DNA from 4 places in the Paenibacillus germinis genome. Region 1 is predicted to be linked to each of the others. Evidence: riboswitches for the same ligand, from Rfam matches in the RefSeq annotation. Region 1 holds a riboswitch; each other region holds the start of a gene.

Region 1 (2,202 bases):
TCATCCTTACTTTCAAATGTTGGATGCCGAGGATGTGCTGAAGGCGACTGAGAGCGGGCTTTATGTCTACCCTTATACAGCAAATGAAGTAAATGATCTGCTGCATCTAACCGGGTTTGGGGTTTCGGGTATTATTACGGACTTCCCTGGAAGATTAAAAGATTTGTTGCAAACGCAGGATTCCAAGTGAAAAATTTCTATGCGAAGCCCCGGTTTCCGGGGCTTTACCTTTCATTTTATCTTTAGGAATGGGGACATGAAATGAGTCTTCTTGTTTTGGAGAAACTAGGGATGGCGCTGTTATTAGGTCTGTTGATTGGGATTGACCGTCAACTCAAGCATAAACCATTGGGTATGAAAACGAGTATGGTGATTTCGGTGGCTAGCTGCTTAATCACTATTGTATCGATAGGAGCCGTTCAAAAGTACTCCATCCCTGGATATACGAATATGGATCCTATGAGGCTAGCGGCTCAAATCATTAGCGGGGTAGGCTTTATTGGGGCTGGCGTTATTTTAAGACGAAGTAATGAGATTATTTCTGGACTTACGACCGCGGCATTGGTATGGGCGGCTTCCGCTCTTGGCATCGCAACGGGAGCAGGATTTTATCAAGAGGCGACTTTGGCTGTTATTCTTATTATTTTCGCTATCAATCTGTTTCCGATTTTTATCAAGCTGCTTGGCCCACAAAAGCTGAGGGAGAAGGACTTGGCGATCAATATTATTTTCAGTCCTGAAGGGGACATGTCCACACTTATCGATCAAATCAGCGAAGAATACATGAAGGTGAAACATATCAAAATTAAGGACTTGAACGAGAACCAACAAATTCAGTTGGTCATTTCCACAGCAGACAAACATCGTACGACAACTGTCTACAGCAAAATCAAGAAGATCAAATATGTGCTCGCAGCCGAAGTTGAAACGATAAGCAATTAATACGTGAGGCTATCCCGTGGAAACAATTACCACTATACAAAAGTTGAAACTAATAGACCAACTATGCTAGTCTAACATAGACAAAAAATGCCGAATCTCGGAGCAGCAAAAGCTCTGGTACGGGGGACTTCTTTATTTGGGGTGAATGAATGCTCAGCTGTTTAATAAACTGAGCGCGCTAGGGAAACCTCTTCCCGAACCCGTCAACTAACCTCGGAGGCTTCAAGGAGGAACAATTTTTGAAACTTTTTACAAAAAGCTTTATTTGTTCATGCGCACTTGTTTGTGCGGCAGTATCTCTGTTTTCCGCTCCCTCGGTTCAAGCCGCATCATCTACATCCACTGTGAAAGTCCAGGTCAACGATGAGTTGATTCAGTTCCCGGAAGTACAGCCATTTATTGACAACGCAGGAACGCTGCAAGTTCCACTGCGAGTACTATCTGAGAAATTGGGTTATCAAGTAGGCTGGGCGAAGCAAGAAAGCGACATCGTGGTCACGTTGATCAACAAGCAGCAGACGATTCAACTGACAACCGACGAGAAGCAAGCGATTGTGAACAGCAAGAAGATTAGTCTGGAAAGCAGTCCGACGCTTTATCAAGGTAATACGTATGTACCCTTGCGATTCATCACTGAAACATTCGGTTCTCCGATTGAGTGGAATGAAGCGAATCGTATCGCGATTGTGAATGTCGATGGCAAGTCGCACAAGCCAGCCTGGATTGCACCGCCACCAGCACCAGCTCCAAAGGTAGCAGCGGTAGCTAAACCATCCGTGTCTGATCAAATCGTACAAACAGCAAATACGTTCATGGGGACGCCATACGTTTGGGGAGGCACAACACCCGGAGGGTTTGATTGTTCCGGATTTGTGCGCTATTTGTACGAAGCTAAAGGCATTGATCTACCCAGAACTTCGGTCCAAATGTACGATGAAGCAGGAACCAGGGTTACGGACTTGAAGGTTGGGGATCTTGTGTTTTTTGCAGCAGGCAGTGTAAATCACGTTGGTATTTATCTGGGAAATGATCAATTCATTTCGGCGACAACGTCTAGAGGTGTAAGGATAGATAGTCTCGCCAGTTCATACTGGGGATCCAGATATGTGGGAGCCAAAAGAGTTCTGTAAATAAGCCGTGTGATGAAAAAGGATTAAATTATCGAACATTTGTTTTCTATGAATCTTTCGAATGAAAGCATAGAAGGCAGATGTTCTTTTTTTGCGCGAAATATTGCGATTTTTATCGAAATTTTATGGT
Region 2 (2,202 bases), on a different contig from region 1:
ATAATCGCGCCGACAGCACCAATTCCGGTCCAAGCCGCGTATGCTGTGCCTATAGGGAGAGTTTTTGTTGCTACCGCTAAAAAATAGAAACTTACAATCATCCCTGCGATCGTGACGAGGGAAGGAACTAAACGTGTAAAACCATTCGAAAATTTCAACGAGATCGCCCAAAGTACCTCAAATACACCTGCAATAACGAGATATAACCATGCCATGATGAATCACTCCTCTTAAATTTCTTATACGTACCTATTATGCCGCAAAAAAGGAAAAAGCCTGGAAGTTATATCGCTAAAGCGATATGACTCCCGGGCTTTTTCCCCTCCGTGACCACAGCGTATTCGCTGCGTGTTTCCCCTCGGACCAGTCTGACGATGAACGCCACGGAACCCTAGAAAACAATATGCCGTTATTATAGAACGGCTAACATACGATGTCAAGTTACAAGATTTGCAAATGAATAAAAGCCCTGAAAGCTGCTCTTTCGAGCGGGGCTTGTCCGGGCTTTATTCATGAGTCTTGCAGAGTTTACTTGGATTCAGCAGTTAGTTGATTGTAGATATCATCCCACAGAACTCGTCTGGCTGATACATACCGCTTCGCGTAATAAGATTGGCTAAGTTTGCTTTTCACTATACCTTCATCGGAAGCAGAGTGAATGAATTCACCGTTTCCAAGATAGATACCAACGTGAGAAATGCCATTGCCGCCGCTTGTGTCAAAGAACACAAGATCACCTTTACGAAGATCTTTTTTGTCAACCCAGAAGCCTTCTTTATTTTGAGATGATGAGCTATGAGGAAGATCAATGCCGAATTTGTCGAAAACGTATGAGGTAAAACCAGAGCAATCAAAGCCCTTTGTGGTTGTTCCTGCCGTTCTGTACGGAATTCCGAGCAATCCGTCAACCGTTTCATCCAAAGTGGATTGGGCCGCTGACACGCTTCCTAAACCGATACTCAAAAACAAAACAAGGCTAAAAACAAGAGCAACAATCTTTTTCAACTGCTTGTCTCCTTCCGGTGCCTACGAGGTTAGCTGGAGGGTTCGGTTGAAGGTTCCCTATGATCCCTGTCTTGCAAGATCAATTCACCCGGTGTGGTTCCCCCGTTTCCCCAAGAAATGAGGAATTCGGCATGAAATATTTGGTTTTTTTTGATGCTAGTCCTTGTAATTCGTCATAAACATTTAAAATCCTCCTTTTCTATGAGTCTACTCATTAAAATATGCAAGTTTATTAGGGAAATAAACAAAAAAAAGCCCCTTTTGCAAGGGGGGAGAAGAAAATGTGCTAATTTCAGCTTATTTATATGCACTTAGCCGTTCATTTTGGCAGATAGAAGCTGATATTGGGAAGTTATGGCCCACATTTGGAAGAAAATGTGGAAAAGCGGAAAGAGCTGATAAATGATTAGTGCTACCAGACCTGCCCAAATGTAAGTTGCAGTGACTGTGACCCCTGCCAATAGTCCTGAGGCGATTAGGAGGATAAGTGCAAGCCCGATAATAGGAAGCAAAGAGCGAACGAAAGTGATGACGGTGGATAAAATGCCAAGTTTGGCAGCAATCGCGAACTGCACGTACATAAAAAGAAGATGTAAGAGAAAGCCATAGACGAGCATGCCGAGAAGCCAAGGCAGTAATTGGAGGGCCGCTTGCTCATACGATGTGGTATGTGCGAATTGTTTTTGCGCTTTAGGAAACAGCCATATGAGCGGCAGCAAAGAAAGCGAGATTCGAACGACATATGCGATTAGGAATGGGAGCATAAGCTCCTTTATGCCTCGGAAAAAGCGATAGCCGGCATTTTGCTGGGAATGGGTCAGCGAGTAGTAGACGCCGCTATTCAATATTGGAGTGAGCAGCATGCGAACAACAAGTAGAGCAGCCAGCCACCAAAGGTAGGAATGGCTAAGATCGGTTTTGACAAGTTGGAACTGTCCTTCAGCTAGAAATAGCTGCAGCGCTTGCTTCGGTTGCTCGCCACCAGGATAGCGGTGCATGAGAGGGACGAGAACACCCTGTACAAGCTTATACAGCAGGATGCCCCAGCCCATCTGATACAGGAACAAGACGATCGTGGCGAAAGGTTGCCGTAAAGCCGCCCTGAAGCCAGACTTGATATAAGTTGCCACAGTTGTCCCTCCTAAGAGTTTTCCGTAGGAAAACTTTCTTCGTAAGCATGTGCACTAGAGTTTTGCT
Region 3 (2,202 bases), on a different contig from region 1:
GCGTGCGCCTACGCCAATGTCTCCTGCCGGAACATCAGTGTCCGGACCCATATATTTATAGAGCTCTGTCATGAAACTTTGAGTAAAGCGCATGATTTCATTATCGGACTTTCCTTTAGGATCGAAATCGGAACCGCCTTTACCGCCGCCGATCGGCTGGCCTGTAAGGGAGTTTTTGAAAGTTTGCTCGAATCCAAGAAATTTAATAATGCTAGCGTTAACGGAGGGATGAAAACGCAACCCACCCTTGTACGGCCCAATCGCACTGTTAAATTGAACACGAAAACCACGATTAACTTGCGTAATCCCTTGGTCATCTACCCATGGCACGCGGAAAGTGATTAAGCGCTCTGGTTCCACGATCCGCTCAAGAATACCTGATTTCATATACTTCGGATGCTTTGAGAGAACCGGGATCAGCGACTCTAAAATCTCCTTCACAGCTTGATGGAACTCATACTCATAAGGATTACGTTTGACTACGGTTTCGTAAACGACATGTACATATTCCCTTGCAACTACCTCATTATCCACTTGAACAATCACAACCTCATCCACCTTCACAATCAGTTATATTAAAAATGTCTAATAGTATAGTTTTACCTTATCCTGGGCAATTGAGCAATTAAAATTTACATGTCATGTAAGCTTACCTAGATGTGTTAATCAAGTGCTCATTTGGTATGAAATAAAATAACATGACATCCATGCTCCGTTACTAGGTACAAGACTGATGACATAAAAAATATAAGTAAATATTACTATTGTTTCTAGATATGTATTGGGGTAAATTGATAAAATAAGAATGAATCATACTACGCTTAATTCTTTAGATTAAAGAAGCGGGGGAACCAAGTTTTCTGGGGTGAGTACACTTTTTAAGTGTTAGGGTTAGCTTTCAACCCGAATCCGTCAGCTAACTTCGTCAGCGTGGAAAGAAAATGATAGAAATATTAAAAGTGTCCTTTATATTTTAGGACTCTATTCCCTCGCTTCCTTTTTTCGTTCAAGAGAAAAAAGGAGGAATTAGACATGTTTATTAAGAGAGTTACCAAAGAGGTGAAGAAGCTTTTTCAATTGAAAAGATCAAACACTTCTGTACAACGTCAAGATGAGATTCTTCACTTAAAGCGACGGCTGGAGGAGTTTGACATTCAATTTTCGAATTTGGCGTATCGGCCATCAGGTGTCGAAACACAGGCTTTATTGGAAATAAGCAAAACAGTCGGACAAAACAATGACTTGCTAAACCAACTAAGTTCGGAAAGTGAATTAGCAGTTCAACAATTACTAGCCAATCGCGTCGGCATTTCCCCGAAAATTTGGGAGGAACATCATAAATTTATCGTAACCATGGCTCATATTTTTGGTGGTCCGTATCCTTGTCTCAGAGAGTACATCAGAAGCAGTATTATATGATGGTTTCTAGCCGAAAAACAAAATTAAAAAGCAGCCTCTGCGAAGAAGCTGCTTTTTAGTATTGCATTAGTCGGTGATCTATGACTCTCTTATCCGGCAGTTTCATCAAGGTCTTCGTTGTAAGCCAATATTCCGCGTTTGTAAGTTCTAACAGCACGCAGCCAATTCGGATCGGTCCGGAAAGTTTTAATGCTATCGCCTATTGTGACTTGTAATTTGAGAATAGAATAAGAGCCTTGAAATAATCAGGAATCATATCACTCTAATCACTGCAATCCAACTACTTATGTAAAATCTACCATTAATGTATAATAGGGTAACACTAAGGATCGGTTTTTCTAAATCCCGAGTTGGATACCGACTTATCCTTATTTCCAAAATGAGAGGATGATTCCATTGTTCAAGAAGTTTGCGGCAGATGCATTAGGTTTAAGTGATATCGGTAAGGTAATTAGTCCGAGTGATTTCGACAAAGTAGATTCAGATGATTATGTCATGCATGAGGATGGCGAGAAGATTTTCTTCATCATTAAGTCGAAGAAAGACGAATACTGCTTTACCAACCTTGCCCTAATCCACCTTGATGGAGATAGTGCTATTAGCAGCAAGCGTATGCTGAAACGTTACAGCTACCACACAAATGCAATTTCCAAAGTGTATTTGGAAACTGCAGGAACTATCGATCTTGACGTCGAGATCAAGTTCATTATCGGTGACGTCAACTTCTCGATTGATGTGGACAAGAAGCAAATTGAGCAGATCAAAGACTTGTATAAAGCCTTA
Region 4 (2,202 bases), on a different contig from region 1:
AACCAATCAGAAGAATACTGGCCAGCACACCAAGTGTGATAATACCATAATGAAACGAAAGTCGGTCTCCTCGGAAGGAGAACATACGCGGAAAGTTTTTATCCTGTGCCATAATGGATGCTAAGATTGGAAAGCCGTTGAAGCTAGTATTAGCAGCCAAAACCAGAATGAGCATAGTACCAATTTGAGTAGCGTAGTACATCACCCCACGACCAAATGCCTGCTCTGTCACCATCGATAATACAGATGTATGACCATTATGATCAGGTACAATACCATAACCCAAAGCCAACAGCGTTACTCCTCCAAACACGATAGCCAAAAGTGTCCCTAAGGATACTAACGTACGCTTCGCGTTTTTCACAGATGGTGAGCGGAAATGCGGCACGGCATCGGAGATGGCCTCGATCCCTGTCACCGCTGAACACCCGGAGGAAAATGCTTTTAAAAGGACGAATAACGTTAATGAACTCGTCATTGAGCTCGGAGCAAACGCTATGGGATGCGTATTAATGGATCCCGTCAGCATATCGTATGTGCCTTTGCCCACTAGCAGTAAAATACAAAGAATAAAAAAGTACGTTGGAATCGCGAAAATCGTACCTGATTCCGAAGTTCCTCGTAAATTTAGCCAAACCATGATCCACACGAGAACCAAAGTAATCGGAACAATATACGGTACCGCCGATGGAAAAGCTGACGTAATTGCCTGCACGCCGGCAGAGATCGAAACGGCAACGGTAAGTGTATAGTCTATAAGCAGCGAAACCCCAGTCAGCCTTCCCCACACCATACCTAGGTTTTCTTTGGAAACCATATAAGCTCCGCCGCCTTGCGGGTAGGCCTCAATCACTTGTCTATAGCTCAAAACTAGCAGCATAATCAGAGCAATAATAGATATCGCAATGGGCAAAGAGAACGCAAAAGCGGCAATCCCAACAGTCGCGAGTTCCAAAAGAATCTGCTCAGTCCCATAGGAAACCGATGATAAGGCGTCCGAGGAAAGGATTGGAAGTCCCTTCCAAACCGGCAATTTTTCGGATTCCATTTCGCTGGATTTAAGCGGTTTTCCAAACATAATTTTTTTTAATGAGTCGCTTGTCATTCGTGATAGTTCCTCCAATTAAACCTAATATCTGACGTAAACTTGCGTTTTAGGACGCAAAAAAACACAAGGATAGACCTTGTGTTTATACACATGTTCTCCTTCCCACGGTCGCTTACGAGGTTAGCTGTCGGGTTCGGGCCGCGAGAATCTGCCCTAAATGGTGCCACACTTAAGCACCTTTACTCACCCCATGAAACTTTTGGTTCCCCCGCTTTTCTAATAAGAAAATTAAGCGAAATATTCAACTGTAACGTACGAGTTGAATACTACTCTCTTCTTGCGGCATAGTAAAGGATTGAAAAAACTTAAAAATATAACTCCAACCTCTACATTCACTCAATAATTCGCTTACAATCATACGATTCGTTGATTTACTTCCATTCTCTGATTCCATCATGGTTTTTTAAACATTTGGCGAATCGCCCGGGTCGAGCATCACCGGTGGATTCGTCTTTTTTTACGCTTGACAGAAAAATACAACTACTTTAAGATTTAGCTGTATGATAGCTATACAGCTATATAGCTATATAGACATACAGTTATATCGAACTAAAAAAATTTAAAGGGAGGTCACATGTATGACTGTTATTGGAAAGAAGATGTCTATCACAGGGTTAACCATTGTCATGTTAGCAGGAGGGATACTCGCAGGCTGCTCATCGGATGAGAAGAAGGGCAACGCGGGCGGAGACAAGAAAGAGACCGTTACACTAAAAATGATAGAGAGTTTGACCAGCCCTGAAAGAACAACACTTCTTAAAAACATGCTCGGCGAATTTGAGAAGCAAAATCCAACCATTAAAGTAGAGTTAATCTCGCCGCCGCTTCAGAATGCGGATACGAAGATCGCTGCTATGCTAGGTGCGAAAGAAAGTTTGGATGTTCTCGAGGTTCGCGATAATACCGCAAAACAATTTGTAACGAATAAATTTATTGAAGATCTGAAACCGTTTACAACGAAGTGGGAGAATTACAAGACGTTGAACGATAGTGCCAAAATGGCAGCTGAATACATTGACGACAAGCCATATTACATACCCTACGGGCTGTACCAGAAAGTATTGTACTATCGTCAAGACTGGTTCAAAGAAAAA

The links. A riboswitch is a leader RNA that binds a small molecule or an ion and turns the genes downstream of it on or off. The one in region 1 is predicted to bind cyclic di-AMP.
Region 2: it holds a riboswitch for cyclic di-AMP, as region 1 does, so the genes downstream of both, GC102_RS32770 (C40 family peptidase) here and GC102_RS26910 (C40 family peptidase) in region 1, are expected to answer to the same signal.
Region 3: it holds a riboswitch for cyclic di-AMP, as region 1 does, so the genes downstream of both, GC102_RS06770 (hypothetical protein) here and GC102_RS26910 (C40 family peptidase) in region 1, are expected to answer to the same signal.
Region 4: it holds a riboswitch for cyclic di-AMP, as region 1 does, so the genes downstream of both, kimA (potassium transporter KimA) here and GC102_RS26910 (C40 family peptidase) in region 1, are expected to answer to the same signal.

The regions. Positions count from the first base shown of each region.
Region 1 is NZ_WHOC01000144.1:62,343-64,544, reverse strand. Features, by position in the region: gene GC102_RS26920 (glycerophosphodiester phosphodiesterase) at 1-190, shown strand, start outside; gene GC102_RS26915 (MgtC/SapB family protein) at 262-942, shown strand; cyclic di-AMP (ydaO/yuaA leader) riboswitch at 1,021-1,179, shown strand; gene GC102_RS26910 (C40 family peptidase) at 1,182-2,072, shown strand.
Region 2 is NZ_WHOC01000168.1:27,163-29,364, reverse strand. Features, by position in the region: gene sugE (quaternary ammonium compound efflux SMR transporter SugE) at 1-215, opposite strand, end outside; guanidine-I (ykkC/yxkD leader) riboswitch at 304-406, opposite strand; gene GC102_RS32770 (C40 family peptidase) at 529-1,005, opposite strand; cyclic di-AMP (ydaO/yuaA leader) riboswitch at 1,009-1,147, opposite strand; gene GC102_RS32765 (hypothetical protein) at 1,317-2,135, opposite strand.
Region 3 is NZ_WHOC01000028.1:222,959-225,160, forward strand. Features, by position in the region: gene gdhA (NADP-specific glutamate dehydrogenase) at 1-546, opposite strand, end outside; cyclic di-AMP (ydaO/yuaA leader) riboswitch at 809-945, shown strand; gene GC102_RS06770 (hypothetical protein) at 1,033-1,419, shown strand; gene GC102_RS06775 (PH domain-containing protein) at 1,816-2,202, shown strand, end outside.
Region 4 is NZ_WHOC01000138.1:42,784-44,985, reverse strand. Features, by position in the region: gene kimA (potassium transporter KimA) at 1-1,105, opposite strand, end outside; cyclic di-AMP (ydaO/yuaA leader) riboswitch at 1,203-1,353, opposite strand; gene GC102_RS25645 (ABC transporter substrate-binding protein) at 1,687-2,202, shown strand, end outside.